2 linked regions of the Methylotuvimicrobium sp. KM2 genome follow. The protein of the gene in region 2 interacts with the protein of the main gene of each other region in a pairwise test. Links are inferred from orthologs where the notes say so. Each region holds a gene or a part of one and is shown on either strand. Other genes may lie near its edges.

Region 1 (2,848 bases), 120 kb from region 2 along the record:
ATGGCGTGTCCAATATCTCGGGCGCGGTATCGGGCGTGATGAACTCGTGCCTAACGTGCAATTTCAACTCGGGATTGATCGCAAGCAAGCGCTCGCCCATGAGATCGGCTTTCGATTGTCCGAGCGTCGTCGCCAAGGCCGGCAATTGACGATTACGGTTGCTCGCCTCGACCACATCGCCGTCCACGATGGTCATTTCGCCGACACCGGCGCGGCATATGAATTCGGCCGCGAACGAGCCGACTCCGCCCATGCCGACCACTAAAACATGGGACTTCTGCAAACTCTCCAGTTTGGCCGGCCCGATCAATAATTCGGTACGGGACAGCCAGCTCAAATCAGTCATGTAAAAAAACTCGGTTAAAGTTGTTTTCGAGGCGTTGTTGAAGTTCGGGCAAATCGATTTGCAAAATAGCCGCCGCAGCCCGGTATATGCTATTGATGCCCAAACCGGAATCGTCGGTTTCCAGAAAAATCCGGTCTTCGGGCACGGCGGGCAATACCTTAGCGGCATTACTGTTAGGATGCAACAAAGCCTTTCCGAACGATAGATAACACCCCCGATCGACCAGGCGCGCCGCGATTGAAGGCTTATTATTAAAGCCATGCACGATCCAAGGCGCCGAGGATTTTCGTTTCGATTTGATACGGAGTAATTCGTTGAAGGCGCGCACGCAATGAATCACGACCGGTTTCCCGGATTGCTCGGCGAGCTCAAGCTGCGCGATGAAGATTGATTCTTGCTCGGAAAAAGGCGCGCCGGTCAATCGATCGAGACCGCATTCGCCGAGCGCCAATAATTTCGCATCGGCCAATGCGGACTCTAGAGTTCGCAGGGCCGCCTTACAGTCTTGCCTTTCGATAAACCACGGATGAATTCCTAACGAATAATAGCCGGTCCAATGGCCTGGGCCGGCCCATTCCGAAGTATCGAAATTGACAATAACCTTGCCCTCGCCTTTGCCATGCCTGTGAATATCGATCAACGCACCGACCGGCATCGATAGACGGGTTTCAGCCTGATTTAATGAAGGGAGTCGAACAACACCGAACTCAAATAGCGTTCGCCGGAATCGGGCAGGATCACGACGATGGTTTTACCCGCAAATTCGTCTTGTTCGGCTACCCGAATCGCCGCGACCATAGCCGCGCCACAGGATATTCCGCAAAGAATGCCTTCTTCTTGCGCTAATCGCCTAGCCATCTCAACCGCCTCCATGCTTTCGACCTGTTCGACCCGATCGACGACTGACAAATCGAGCGTATCCGGGATGAAGCCGGCGCCGATACCTTGAATTTTGTGCGGCCCCGGTTGCAGCTCTTGACCCGCTAATTTTTGCGAAATCACCGGACTTTCCTTCGGCTCGACCGCGACGGACAAGATATTTTTGCCTTGGGTCTGTTTGATATAGCGCGACACACCGGTGATCGTTCCACCGGTACCGACCCCGCTAACCAAAACATCGACACTGCCGTCGGTATCGTTCCAAATTTCAGGGCCGGTGGTTTTTTCATGAATCGCGGGATTGGCCGGATTTTTAAATTGCTGCGGCATAAAATAACGATCCGGATCGCTTTGCACGATTTCTTCGGCGCGCTGAATCGCGCCCTTCATGCCTTCGGCGCCCGGCGTCAAAAATAATTGGGCGCCGAACGCGGCCAAGACTTTACGCCGTTCGATACTCATCGTATCAGGCATTGTCAACGTCAATGAATAACCGCGCGCTGCGGCGACATAAGCCAGGGCAATACCGGTATTGCCGCTGGTCGGCTCGACGATTTCGATGCCGGGTTTCAAGATGCCACGTTGTTCGGCATCCCAAATCATCGCCGCGCCGATTCTGCATTTGACCGAATAAGCCGGGTTCCGGCCTTCTATCTTGGCCAATACCGTAGCCTTGTTGCCGGCGATACGGTTTAGTTTCACTAATGGCGTACGGCCTATCGATAATGAATTGTCATCGAAAATATTCATACCCCCTCCTGTTTTTATTAACTTGACGAGGGCCTGATGATTTCATTATTGGTCCTAACCTGGCAAGTTTTTTCTTGCCGATCGAATTCTGACGACTTGGCATTATGCGAAGAGTTTATTGCGAACCCATCACCCCGGCGGCCAGCGCATCGAACGTCCGCCGAGCAAATGCAGATGAAGATGATAGACCGCTTGGCCGCCATGCTCGTTGCAGTTAATGACGGTCCGGTACCCGTCCTCGGACAAGCCTTCCTGAGCCGCCAACTTCGTTGCGGTCAGTAATAGATGACCGGCCAAGCCGGCATCGTTAAGCTCGTTCAACGTGGCAATATGAATTTTCGGAATGATCAAGATATGAACCGGCGCTTGCGGATGAATATCCCTGAACGCCAAGACTTTATCGTCTTCATAAACCGTATCCGGCTTGATCTCGCCGCTCACCATTTTGCAAAACAAACAATCTGTCATCGTAAGCTCCTCAAACTTGACGGCGTCCGTTAAACGCGTGCGATAACGTGCCGCTGTCGATATACTCCAATTCGCCGCCCATCGGCACGCCATGTGCAATACGCGTGGCTTTGACTTGATATTTCTTCGCCGTCTCGGCAATCAGATGTGCGGTCGCCTCGCCTTCGACGGTCGAATTGGTCGCTAAAATAATTTCGCCGACATCGCCTGCCGCCAATCTATTCTCCAGTAAATTCAATCCAATTTCTTCGGGACCGATGCCATCGAGCGGAGATAGGTGTCCATGCAACACAAAATAAACGCCCTTAAAAGTTGCTGCTTGCTCGACCGCCCAAACATCGGCCGGACTTTCAACAACGCAAACCATCGATGAATCGCGGGATTTATCGGCACACAGCCGACACA
Region 2 (12,924 bases):
TTTCGAAATCGCCTAATTTCGTCCGATTAGGCCCCGGCTCTGCATACAGTTGTTTCGTTTCGTTATCAACATAGAGTTCCAGCGCCGAAGCGCCGGGAGACGCCGTTACTCCCATTACCGACAAAATTGCAACCGTTAAATTTTTAAATTTCATAATGATAAAGATGTCATCCGGTGATAATGTTTAACCGGCCGCCATAATATGACTGAAATGTTACAATTTAATGACAAAGAGCAAGCCTCTGATTATTCCTCAGCAATTCCCAATTTGAGAATAAAAAAGGGTGCGGAGTGTGCTTGGCGAGGATGTCGGCGGAAGGGCATATTTTTGCTCCATGCAAAATCTGCATTTACGCCACCCCTGGCATTCGAACGCTGCTACCAAGCGCCCATAGATGGGTTCACGGCGGCCCTCGATAAACACACACCATGCCTTTTATTCTTAGGTGGTTTTCAATCAAAAGGGAGTATGAAGGTCACATGGAATTGCGGCTACTTTATCGTTCGATTGACAAATGTTAAAAGCATTCAGTAAACTCATTTCGCTCGCAATAGCATATTAATCGCCAGACTGGTCTCTTAGCGGACCACCAACCCCCAACATGCTTTCCAAACCTCGCCCCGGCAGCAAACTATTCCGGGCTCGCGAGTTTTTGCATTATCAAACAAGCATCCACAAGGAATTGTCGATCATGACTCATCCGATCATCGAATCATTTCTGCGTCACTCGATCGAGCGTAAGGATTATCAAGTTGTTCGGCAATTTTTGGAGGAATTTCAACCGGCCGACCTATGCGATCTAATCCAGCAAGAACCCTTACCGACCGCGCTGGATATCCTGAAGTTTTTGTCTTATGAACGACGCGCCAGGGTGTTCGGTTATTTACCCAATACATTGCAGGAACAACTCGCCGCGGAAATGAGCGACGACGACGTATCGTTGTTGTTGAAACACATGGACGCCGACGAAGGCGCCGATTTATTGAATCTATTGCCTGAAGAACGCCATGACGGCGTGTTACGTTCGATCGCAAGAAAAGAACGCGAAGACTTGCGCCGTTTGGCCAGCCATTCCGAAGGCACCGCCGGCGCGATCATGACCAGCGACTATGCGGCGATCCCAGCCCATGTAAAAGTTAGCGAAGCATTAAATATCGTCCGCACGACCGCTCCAGGCGCTGAAACGATTTATCAAATTTTCGTTACCGACGGCCAGCACCAGCTTTTAGGCACAGTATCGCTACGCGAACTAATTTTGGCACCGCAAACGGCCAAAATCCAAGACATCATGACAACCGATATCGTCACGGTTTCAGTCGATGCCGCACAAGAAGACGCGGCAAAAATCATCAGCCGCTACGACTTACTGGCCTTGCCGGTCATCGATAGCGAAAGTCGTTTGGTCGGCATCATTACTTATGACGATGCGATGGATGTCGCCGAAGCCGAAGCCACCGAAGACATGCATAAAAGCGCGACAATCGGTAATCTGGAAGGCAATTTTCGAAACGCTCGTCTACTCACACTCTATCGCAAACGCATCGTTTGGCTCATTTTACTGGTATTCGGCAACCTATTCTCCGGAGCGGGAATCGCTTTTTTCGAAGACACGATCGCAGCATACGTCGTTCTGGTGTTTTTCCTGCCGGTTCTGGTAGGCAGCGGCGGTAATGCAGGATCCCAAGCGGCGACCTTAGTGATTCGCGGCTTGGCGACCGGCGATGTCGGCATTAAGGACTGGGGACGGCTATTGGCCCGGGAATTGATCATTGCTTCGGGATTGGGCTTAACGATGGCAATGGCTATTTCTATGGTCGGTCATTTCCGTGGGGGCGATGAAATTGCGCTGGTCGTCGGGTTAAGCATGGTGTCAATTGTAATCGTAGGCAGCCTTGTCGGTATGTGTCTACCGTTTATTCTGAATCGCTTAGGCTGGGACCCTGCCACAGCCAGCGCTCCACTGGTCACAACCATAGCCGATTCGGCCGGCGTATTGATTTATTTCTCGATCGCAACGGCAATATTGGGGTTGCCGGTTTAGCGGTGAGCGGCGAAATAATGCGGAATTTAACCCATTTGTCAAGCCCTAATTTCCTCTTTCCTCTTTCCTCTTTCCTCTTTCCTCTTTCCTCTTTCCTCTTTCCTCTTTCCTCTTTCCCTGCTCACCGCTCACCGCTATCCAACTTCCCCAACCATTCCAAAACACCGTGTCCAGCCGCAAATCCGCTCGCAAAACAAGCCGTCAATAAATAGCCGCCGGTCGGCGCTTCCCAATCGAGCATTTCGCCGGCACAAAATACGCCTGGCATATCTTTCAGCATCAAACAGTCGTCGAGCGCTTCGAACATCACGCCACCTGCGCTACTGATCGCTTCGTCGAGCGGCCGGGTTGCCGTTAACCGAAGCGGTAATGCTTTGATTTTTGAAGCCAATCGATTCATATCGCGATAATCGTCCGAATCGGCTAATTCGCGCAGCAATGCGGCTTTAACACCTTTTATGCCGGCGGATTTTCTTAAGAAATTGGCCAGAGAATTTTTGCCTCGCGGTCGGGATAATTTCTTGATCAAGGCCTGTAAATCGGTTTCGGGTAGTAAGTCCAACAGCATCATCGCCGCACCGGTTGCATCGATTTGCTCGCGCAATTGCGCCGAAAAAGCATATATCAAGCTACCTTCGACACCGTATTGCGTAATAGTAAACTCTCCACTTAAAGGATGCGAGATACCGCCTGCAGTAACGCTTATCGCTACAGATTTGACCGCTTGCCCGGCAAAAGCCTCGCGAAATCGATCGCTCCAGGCCGTTTCAAAACCGCAATTCGATGGCCTAAGAGGCGCTACAGGAATATTACGATTAACCAAACAATCAACCCAAACACCATCCGACCCCAGTTTCGACCAACTACCACCGCCCAATGCCAAAACCGTAGCATCGGCACGAATCGATTTTTCGCCTTGTGGCGTTAGAAATTTCAACTCGCCTGTTTCGGACCAACCTTGCCAACGGTGACGCATGTGAAAATTCACGCTTGTTTCACGCAAACGATGCAACCAAGCACGCAGTAAGGGCGCTGCTTTCATGTCGGTTGGAAACACGCGCCCGGAGCTGCCGATAAAAGTTTCGACACCGAGATCGCGCAACCATTTTCTAAGTTGATCGGGACCGAACGCATCGAGCATCGGCTTGATGACGCCGCCACGCTTACCGAAGCGCGATAAAAAAATATCGTAGGCTTCGGAATGCGTAATATTCATACCGCCCTTGCCGGCCATCAAAAACTTACGCCCGACCGACGGCATCGCATCGTAAACATCGACTCGAACACCGCTTTGACTTAACGCTTCAGCAGCCATAAGCCCGGCAGGCCCGCCGCCTATAATGGCGATAGCGGGAGAAGCTAATTGACGAAAAGAATTCAGGTGAGACTGATTAGGAAGATTATGCACAAACCGGATTGATTAGGAATTGACGCGCAACCATTTTCTAAAGGGTATTCACATCACACCGAGAAACTTTCGCCGCAACCGCACATGCCGGTGACATTCGGATTATTGAATTTGAATGCTTCATTGATGCCTTCGCGGCGATAATCCAACTCGATTCCATCGATCACGGCCAGATCGTCTTGCGTCGTAATGACCTTGACCCCGTATTGCTCGAACACCCGATCGCCTTCATGAACTTCATCGGCATAATCGATCGTATAGGCGAAACCGGAACAACCGGATTTTTTGACGCCTAATTTCAAGCCAACACCGCTGCCGCGTTTGTCCAATTGTTTTTTAATTTGTTTTGCCGCGCTCTCGGTTAAAGAAATCGCCATTCAACACCTCTTAACGTTACTGTGAAAGTTCGTAGATTTAGACCCATTATCTAATTTTTCGATATACAAAACTCAGTTCTGGCAATGCCGGTTCCAGAGAGGGCGCGGTTGCTCGATCGACAGGCGTCGCCGGCAGGGAGCCGCCGTCGGGCCTACATGGACGTATTCACCCAGCACCTAAAAAGCCATGATTTTGAATCATTGCCAAAGACCTATGGAATTGTAACTATTCAGTCCCCCGAAAATTATCGTTCCCACGCTCTGCGTGGGAACGCCTGAGTACCGCTCCAGCGGTACGAGACGCTAGAGCGTCTCGGTCTTCATTCCCACGCCGGAGCGTGGGAACGATAGGGGGTGTGAATAATTACATAGGATTTAGGTGCTGGGTTCACGGCGTCCTGTCGGGCGAGTGACCGCACCCTCCGCCACCAGAGATCTTTCATTTGCCGGGGCGATGGCCGAGCCTTCATGAACATTAGGTTCGATTCAAAATAGTTTTTAAACATTTCACAAAATCGGCAATATCCGCTTCGGTATTGGCTTTACCCAAACTGACGCGCAAAGCGCTTTTGGCTAAATCCCGGGAAACACCCATCGCCGTCAACACCGGACTCGGCATGCCGCCGCCACTAGCGCAAGCCGAACCGCTCGATACCGCAAAGCCTTTTTTATCGAGTTGCATCAGCAACATCTCACCATCGACGCCGTCAATCCCGAATTGCACGGTATTGGGTAATCGCTCTACCGCTTGACTAAAAATAGTAGCGTTCAATTCCGCCAACCCCTGCTCCAACGACTGCCTTAAATCAAGCATTTGGTTTCGCCATTGCGTCATTTCAGACAGGGCCAATTCTGCCGCCTTACCGAAACCGACGATTGCCGCGACATTTTCGGTACCTGCTCGGTAACCTTGCTCTTGACCGCCGCCGAGTTGCAAAGGTTCCGGTACCATGCCTTTTTCGATGATTAACGCGCCACTGCCTTTGGGGCCGTAAATTTTGTGACCGGATATCGACATCAACTGAACATTGAGCGAATCGAACGCCACCGGAATTTTTCCGACCGCCTGCACCGCATCGGTATGAACTATTGTTCCCTGTTCGCGCAACACGCCGGCCCACTCGGCGATAGACTGTATCACGCCGGTTTCATTATTAGCCAATATCAAAGAGGCAAAATTAGGCCGGTTCGTACAGCATCGCTCGAAAGATTCGCGTTCGAAGATACCGTTTTTATCCACTGCCAGAACATCAACCGAGCAACTACGATTTCGCAAGCGTTCGACTGGCTCCGTAATGGATGGATGTTCAATACTGGAAATCAATAATCGCGAATGACTTTCGATCGAGTTTAATGCCAAATTATTCGATTCGGTGCCTCCGCTGGTAAAAAGTACCTGACCGGGAGAGACTCCGACGAGCGCGGCTACTTGCTCCCTAGCTGTTTCAATCGCGCTACGCGATAATCGACCGATCCGATACAGAGCCGACGGATTGCCGTAAAAGGATTTCAAAAACGGTAGCATCGCCTCTAAAACGCGCTCATCGAGCGGCGTCGTCGCATTATGATCGAGATAGACCATGCTTTCGAAAACTTAGGCGCCGACTCTTTGTTGCCGATGAATTTCGACTACTTTTGTATCTTGTTCTTGCCGCTTGGCAACTTCCTGAACATGATGTCTCGTCAATAAATCGCCGAGGCTAATACCTTTTAGGTATCCCCGAATCTGATCGCTAAGCCCCATCCATAAATCATGAGTTAAACACGCTTTGTTGTTTTGGCAATTGCCTTCGCCGGCACATTTGGTAGTGTCTAGCGGCTCATCGACGGCCTCGATGATTTCGGCAATATTGATCTCACTCGCCGCACGGCTCAAACGATATCCCCCGCCGGGTCCGCGCACACCGGTTACCATGCCGGCTCTTCGTAAACGAGCGAACAATTGTTCCAAATAAGACAACGAAATAGTCTGGCGAGTCGCAATATCGGTTAAAGTGACCGGGTCTTGCTGACTGTGATAAGCCAGATCAAGCATGGCTGTTACTGCATAGCGGCCTTTTGTGGTTAATCGCACAACCTAATCCTCAAATAGCAAATCAATGCGCATTACTATACTTAACCAAGCAAATTAGTCAACTTTGAAAAAGCTCATTTGAATTATACCGATCGTAAATCACAATTCGGCACCGAGGTACCCGTCATATGTCAGATACTGGCAAAGCATTTGTCAGACATTCGCCCCTACGCCTCCTTGGGCACTACCGAAAATTGAAGCGCCAAAGGTATAACGTCCCCCAAGAGCAAGAAAAACAGCAGATGTTCATCTTTCCTCTTTCACCTTTCCTCTATCCTCTTTCATCTTTCATCTTTCATCTTTCATCTTTCATCTTTCCTCTTTCATCTTTTCTCTTGCTCCTTACACCTTGCCCCTTTCCCCTCTTTCAAATCTCATCCAACTTATCGCCCTTATAATCCTCTTCCGGAATGGACTGATCCGGACAGGCGATACCGGCGTCTTTTAGTGCTTTTTTCATCATTTCAAGCTGCTCGTCCACGGCTTGCATATGATCCAACATATGGTTGATCGCCTTGGCGACCGGATCCGTCATGTCGTCACTGGTACCGTATGCATCGAACCCCATTTTTGCGGCGATTTTTTTTCGCTCGGAATCGGATTTTTTGGTTTTAGGATCGATCACATGCCCGGGTATCCCAACCACAGTCGCGCCCGCCGGAACCGATTTCAACACGACTGAATTCGAACCGATGCGCGCACCCTCGCCGATTTCGATCGGCCCTAGTACTTTCGCACCGGCCCCCACGACAACTCCGTCAAGCAAGGTCGGATGTCGCTTACCTTTGTTCCATGAGGTCCCGCCTAGCGTAACGCCATGGTAAAGCGTACAGTCGTCGCCGATCACTGCAGTTTCGCCGATTACGACCCCCATGCCATGATCGATAAAAAAACGTCTGCCGATCGTCGCGCCCGGATGAATTTCGATCCCAGTCAACCAACGGCCGATATGCGATATAAAGCGTCCAAACCATCGAAAACCGGCTTGCCAACAGAAATGCGCGACTCTATGAATCAACAATGCATGAAAACCGGGATAAGCGGTAATCACTTCAAACACCGTTTGTGCTGCCGGATCCCGTTCGAACACGCAATCGATATTCTCTTTGATTTCTCGCCACATAATTAACCCTTCTTTTTATTGCCTTGCGACATTCGTAAAATTCCGCGTAATAGATCCACCTCTTTACTCTCTAGACGAGCCCGATTATAAATTCTACGCAAACGTCGCATCACCGACTTCGATTTATCGGGATGCATGAAACCGATATCGGATAGCGTTTCGATCATGTGTTCATAAAACGTCTCCATCTGAGCGGCTGTCGCCAACAAGCCTTTGCCTTTATCACCGGCAGTGACTTCATAGTCCTGACCTGAGGCTACGAATAACTCATAACTAACCACTTGCACGGCGGCGGCAAGATTTAATGAACTGAAATCCTTGTTGCACGGGATTCGCAATAAATAACGACACAGGTCCAATTCATGATTTTTCAACCCGGAGTGTTCTCTACCGAATACGATCGCAGCCTTATGGTCGACCGCTTCGGTTTTCAAGAGATCCGCACATTCTCTAGGCGTCAACTCCGGCCAACTAATCGTTCTGCAACGAGCACTGGTTCCCACCACAATGGAACAATCGGCGACAGCCTCTTGCAAGCTGTCGCAAACCAAAGCGGAACTCAAAATATCATCCGCTCCGGAAGCTCTGGCAGTGGCATCCGCGCAGGGAAATTGCTTCGGCGCAACCAAAACCAAATCTTTAAGGTTCATGTTCTTCATGGCCCGGGCAACCGCTCCAATATTGCCGGGATGAGAGGTTTCGACCAATACGATTTTAATATTCGACAACAAAGCGTAGCCCCGCCATTTGAAAAAACGGAAAATTTTAACAAAAGATTTGATATGCTATTGATATTTTCTAATTTAGCTTCGTATCTAATATCATGCATCCCATGCTCAATATTGCCGTGCGCGCCGCCAGGAACGCCGGCGAGATTATTTCACGCTCGGCCGACAATGTCGGAAAACTTCAAATCAACAGGAAAGGCATCAACGATTTCGCGACCGAGGTCGACCGCATGGCCGAACAGGAAATCATCAAAATCATTAAAACCGCCTTTCCCGATCATGCGATTTTGGCTGAAGAAAGCGGCGAACACAAAGGCAACGATTTCGTTTGGATTATCGACCCGCTGGACGGCACGACCAATTTCCTACACGGCTTTCCCGTCTATGCCGTATCGATAGCTCTGCAAGTCAAAGGCAAACTGGAACTCGGCGTGGTTTACGACCCGTTACGCGATGAATTGTTTACCGCCGAACGCGGCGGCGGCGCGATGATGAATAACCGGCGCATCCGCGTGACTCATCAAGCCGGACTCAAAGGCGCACTGATCGGAACCGGTTTTCCGTTTAAGAGTCAGCAACACCTAGACGCCTATCTTGGCATGTTCCGCACTATACATGCCGATTCCGCTGGTATACGCCGGGCCGGAGCGGCAGCACTCGATCTAGCCTATGTCGCAATCGGCAGACTCGACGGTTTTTGGGAAATCGGATTACATCCTTGGGATATGGCTGCCGGCATCCTGCTGATCAAGGAAGCCGGCGGCGTCGCCACCGATTTTGCCTTTCAAGATAATTACATGGAAACCGGCAACGTCATTGCCGGCAATCCCAAAATGCATCAGATCATGTATAAAGCCATCGAACCTCATGTTACCGAAGCATTGACTCGGTTAAAAGCGAAATAAAATCCGCCTTCGGTGGAGCGAGCATTTACTTCTCCTAACATAGAAATTAAAGAGAGGAGCTAGCTGAAAACCAACTTGGCTTGGATTAATGGAAGGCCTTGTCTCGTTCCCACGGAGGACCGTCAATGCCATTAAGTTAAGGTCCTCGGAGTTTTATTCCCCTCTTTGAAAAAGAGTGGCTGGGGGAGATTTTTCCTCGTTCCCATCGCTCCAGCGTGGGAACGCATACCAATCTGGTTTCGACAGCCAAGGTACGGATTCCCACGGAGGACCGTGGGAACCAGAAATGATGGATATAAAACTCATCCCAACATCCCCCGCCTGTATTCAGGAGCGACAAACACGACTCCTTTCCTAGCAAGCACCGGCCGAATAAATAACAACTATTGCCGACAAGCCATTCATGGCGTAGACTCGAAACAGTCGCATCTGCTTGGAACAGTCAGGTAGCCATTCATGAAAAGACACATCGAACGCCGCACAGTCCTGCCGCTACTTCTTGTCATGGCTATGTTTATCAATTCCGTCTCGGCTGAAAACAATCAAGCCGCCATTCCCGCAACAACGATTGTTCAATTAACCATTCAAGATGCTATTGGTCCTGCAACTTCGGACTATATCGAGCGCAGCATGGACAAGGCTTCCGAATCCGGGGCTAAAGCGATCTTGATCACGCTCGACACGCCGGGCGGTCTTGACACATCCATGCGGCAAATCATTAAAAAAATCATTGCCTCCCCGATTCCAGTGATCACTTATGTCACACCGGGCGGGGCACGAGCCGCCAGCGCCGGAACTTATATCCTTTACGCAAGCCATATCGCCGCAATGACGCCGGGAACCAACCTTGGCGCCGCTACACCGGTACAATTAATCGGTCCAACCGAAGCGCCGGGCGAACAGTCCGGCAAAGATCAATCCGCCGACCAGACTTCTTCAAGCAAATCGCCTAAAAACGCAATGGCGCAAAAAGCCATCAACGATGCAGTTGCTTATATCAGAAGCCTGGCCGAAATGCGCGGCAGAAACGCCGATTGGGGAGAGCAAGCTGTTCGAGATGCGGCAAGTCTTTCGGCCGAAAAAGCCCTAAAACTCAATGTTGTCGATGTCCTGGCTAACGATAGATACGAATTATTAAAACAACTCGATCAACGAAAAATTAACGTACTCGGGCGCGATATCGTTTTATCTACAGAAAATGCAGCGTTTCAAGCCCTAGAGCCTGACTGGCGAAGCGAATTATTGGCAGTCATTACTAATCCGAATATCGCTTATATCTTACTTATTGCCGGAATTTACGGCCTGATATTCGAATTTTCCAATCCCGGAGCCATCGTCCCGGGCACCATCGGCGGCATTTGCTTATTGTTGGCGCTTTTCGCATTTCAAGTCTTACCGATTAACTATGCCGGATTCGCATTGATTCTTTTAGGGATTTCACTAATGATCGCCGAAGCCTTCGTACCTAGTATCGGCATACTCGGTTTCGGCGGCTTGACCGCGTTTGTGATTGGTTCCGTCATTCTGATGGATACCGATGCCCCCGGATTCGGCATCGACATTGCCCTAGTCGGCGCTTTCGCGCTTACCAGCGCGGCATTCTTGATTTTCGCCTTAGGCATGTTGTTAAAATCAAGACAAAAGCCCATCGTAACCGGTCGGGAAGAATTGCTTGGCGAAACCGGTATTGCACTTGCCGATTTCACCGACCTAGGCCCCGTCCGTATCCACAGCGAAATTTGGCAAGCCCACAGCCGAGAAGCACTCAAAAAAAACCAGCGGGTTCGCGTAACCGGTCGGAACGGCCTTATCCTTGAGGTTAATTCCACACCCAACCAGGAGCACAAAGATGTTTGAATATTTCGGCTTAATTTTCGGCAGTTTCGCCTTGCTGTTATTGATCAGCGCATTTAAAATTTTGCGTGAATACGAACGCGGCGTGGTTTTCATGCTTGGCCGTTTTTACAAAGTCAAAGGACCCGGCTTCATAATCGTGATCCCGATCATTCAACAAATGGTCAGGGTCGACCTCCGCACCATCGTCATGGACGTGCCGTCGCAAGATGTCATATCCCGCGACAATGTCTCGGTCAAGGTCAATGCCGTAGTCTATTTCCGAGTCATCGATCCCGACAAGGCGATTATTCAGGTCGAGAATTTTTACGAAGCCACCAGCCAACTGGCGCAAACGACGCTCCGCTCCGTGTTAGGCCAACATGAACTGGACGAAATGCTGGCCGAGCGCGACAAATTGAATATCGACATCCAAACGATTCTCGACCAGCAAACCGATGCCTGGGGCATCAAGGTCGCGAATGTTGAAATAAAGCATGTCGATCTCGACGAAAGCATGGTAAGGGCTATCGCCAAGCAAGCCGAAGCAGAACGCACCCGCCGAGCGAAAATCATTCATGCGGAAGGCGAAATGCAAGCCTCCGAAAAATTATTGCAGGCCGCAACAATACTCGCGCAACAGCCACAAGCCATACAACTTCGCTATCTGCAGACGTTGACCGAAATCGCCGGGGAAAAATCGTCAACGATCGTATTTCCGCTGCCGATCGACATCGTCAGTAATATCATCAAAGGCCAAGCCCCCGATGCGAGCTCGTAAGCCGATGCGAAGGATGCTGAAACGGATTCTTCCAATCATGCAATCTAAGCACGAGTGTCGGTACTGCTCAACCTAAACTCGGCAGTTTAACCATGAAGTTCATGAAGGATTTCAGGAGATTACCTATACCTTTCGTACTTCAAATTTCGGCAGTGCCTGAGGAGGCACCGGGGTGCGCGGTCCCTCACCTAACGCTAGGTGAGGGACCAGCATAGAATTGGCATAGAGCCTACATGGACGTATTTACCCAGCACCTAAATCCAGCACCTAAATTCCATAGCCCATTGGCCATGGTTAATCCTGATTAGCAAGATGCTTCATCTTACCGAAGCCAAGTGTCCGAGCAGAGGGCAGTCGTAGTCGCAAAAACTACAATATGCTGTTACCCAAGCTCCTGCTTGGGTAACCTGTTCAGAAAGCTCTAGCTTCCCGACAGTCAAGAAAGATTGAACGAGCGAGCGAGTCAGTCGGGGTTGATTGAGAATGTGCGGAGCTTGTGTCGGTCTCAGGAAGCTCTTGCCCTGAGCATGTCGAAGGGGGAGCTTCCGGGGTGTCTTTCCCAAGCTGCAGCTTGGGAAAGAGCGTGATGTGGGTTGGCCGTTTTTAGCTTGACCCGCATGGCTTGCGAACCCGGTCCTGCCAGGGATATGCTGATCTTTGGGCTTTAACAGAAGAAACTTGCTAATCAGGTGGTTAATTGTCTTGGATAATTCATCCAGCACCTAAATAAGCCATGATTTTGAATCATTGCCAAAGACCTATGGAATTTAGGTGCTGGATTTAGATGCTGGGTTCACGGCTTCCTTTAACGGGCACCCCGAGGCCGAATTTTCATCTACGATGAGTATAATAACTTTCTGGAACCAAGAAGTTTGCAGATATTTGCATCATGCCATGCAATCTTAGCCATACAACTAAATAGAATAGAGACCCTGTGAAACAACCTGTCTACATGGATTTTGCTACCATCTTCGGTCCATTTGTCGCCTTATGCGCGATTGCCGTCGCTGTATTGCTGGACCACGGAAACCCTTTTTCCTTAATCAACGGACCGTCGATCATTTTGGTCATCGGCGGTACGCTGGGTGCGACAATGATGGCTTACCCGCTAAAAACCTTCGCCATGTTGCCGAAATATATTTGGCAAAGCTTTAGAATGGAAAAGCCGAATCCGCATGCGCAAATTAATTTATTCGTTAAATTAGCCGACCGAGCTCGCCGAGGGGGCTTGCTGGCATTGGAAGAGGATATGCTTAAGATCAAGGACCCTTTCATTCGCAATGCGTTGATGTTGGTCGTCGACGGCATCGCGCCGGATGAAGTGCGACGAGTCATGGAAAACGATAATGAAATGACTTCGCAGCGCCATCAAACAGGTATTGCAATGATGTCGACAATGGCCGGCGTGGCGCCGGCCATGGGCATGATAGGAACCGTCGTCGGTCTAATCGGCGTTATGGGCAATTTGTCCGATCCTTCGCAATTAGGCCCTTCGATCGCGGTAGCGTTTTTAACGACGCTCTACGGTTCTTTATTAGGCAACTTGGTATTCAGTCCGATGGGCAATAAACTCAAACAAAAAGATAAAGAAGAAATGTTTATCCGAGAAATGATTATTGAGGGAATCTTAGCGGTGCAGGAAAGCGAGAACCC

What was found.
Region 1: the proteins of cysE (region 2) and cysK interact in binary tests that used the Escherichia coli proteins (3 or more experiments, as listed by UniProt). The link is inferred for Methylotuvimicrobium sp. KM2 from one-to-one orthologs.

What each region holds. Positions count from the first base shown.
Region 1 is NZ_CP150634.1:1,792,768-1,795,615, reverse strand. It holds cysK (cysteine synthase A), read right to left. Parts: upstream 1,976-2,848; coding sequence 1,025-1,975; downstream 1-1,024. Other genes in the region: recR (recombination mediator RecR), read right to left, coding at 2,454-2,848; WJM45_RS07650 (histidine triad nucleotide-binding protein), read right to left, coding at 2,105-2,443; WJM45_RS07660 (TatD family hydrolase), read right to left, coding at 339-1,001; WJM45_RS07665 (tRNA threonylcarbamoyladenosine dehydratase), read right to left, coding at 1-346.
Region 2 is NZ_CP150634.1:1,663,023-1,675,946, reverse strand. What follows is about bases 5,147-8,118. They hold cysE (serine O-acetyltransferase), read right to left. Parts: upstream 7,025-8,118; coding sequence 6,269-7,024; downstream 5,147-6,268. Other genes in these bases: suhB (inositol-1-monophosphatase), read left to right, coding at 7,848-8,118; WJM45_RS07105 (RNA methyltransferase), read right to left, coding at 7,027-7,755; WJM45_RS07115 (Rrf2 family transcriptional regulator), read right to left, coding at 5,422-5,901; WJM45_RS07120 (cysteine desulfurase family protein), read right to left, coding at 5,147-5,409. Outside these bases: WJM45_RS07140 (porin), read right to left, coding at 1-154; mgtE (magnesium transporter), read left to right, coding at 693-2,042; WJM45_RS07130 (TIGR03862 family flavoprotein), read right to left, coding at 2,164-3,390; WJM45_RS07125 (iron-sulfur cluster assembly accessory protein), read right to left, coding at 3,504-3,827; more of WJM45_RS07120, read right to left, coding at 4,303-5,146; more of suhB, read left to right, coding at 8,119-8,657; WJM45_RS07095 (nodulation protein NfeD), read left to right, coding at 9,114-10,514; WJM45_RS07090 (slipin family protein), read left to right, coding at 10,507-11,271; WJM45_RS07085 (motility protein A), read left to right, coding at 12,206-12,924.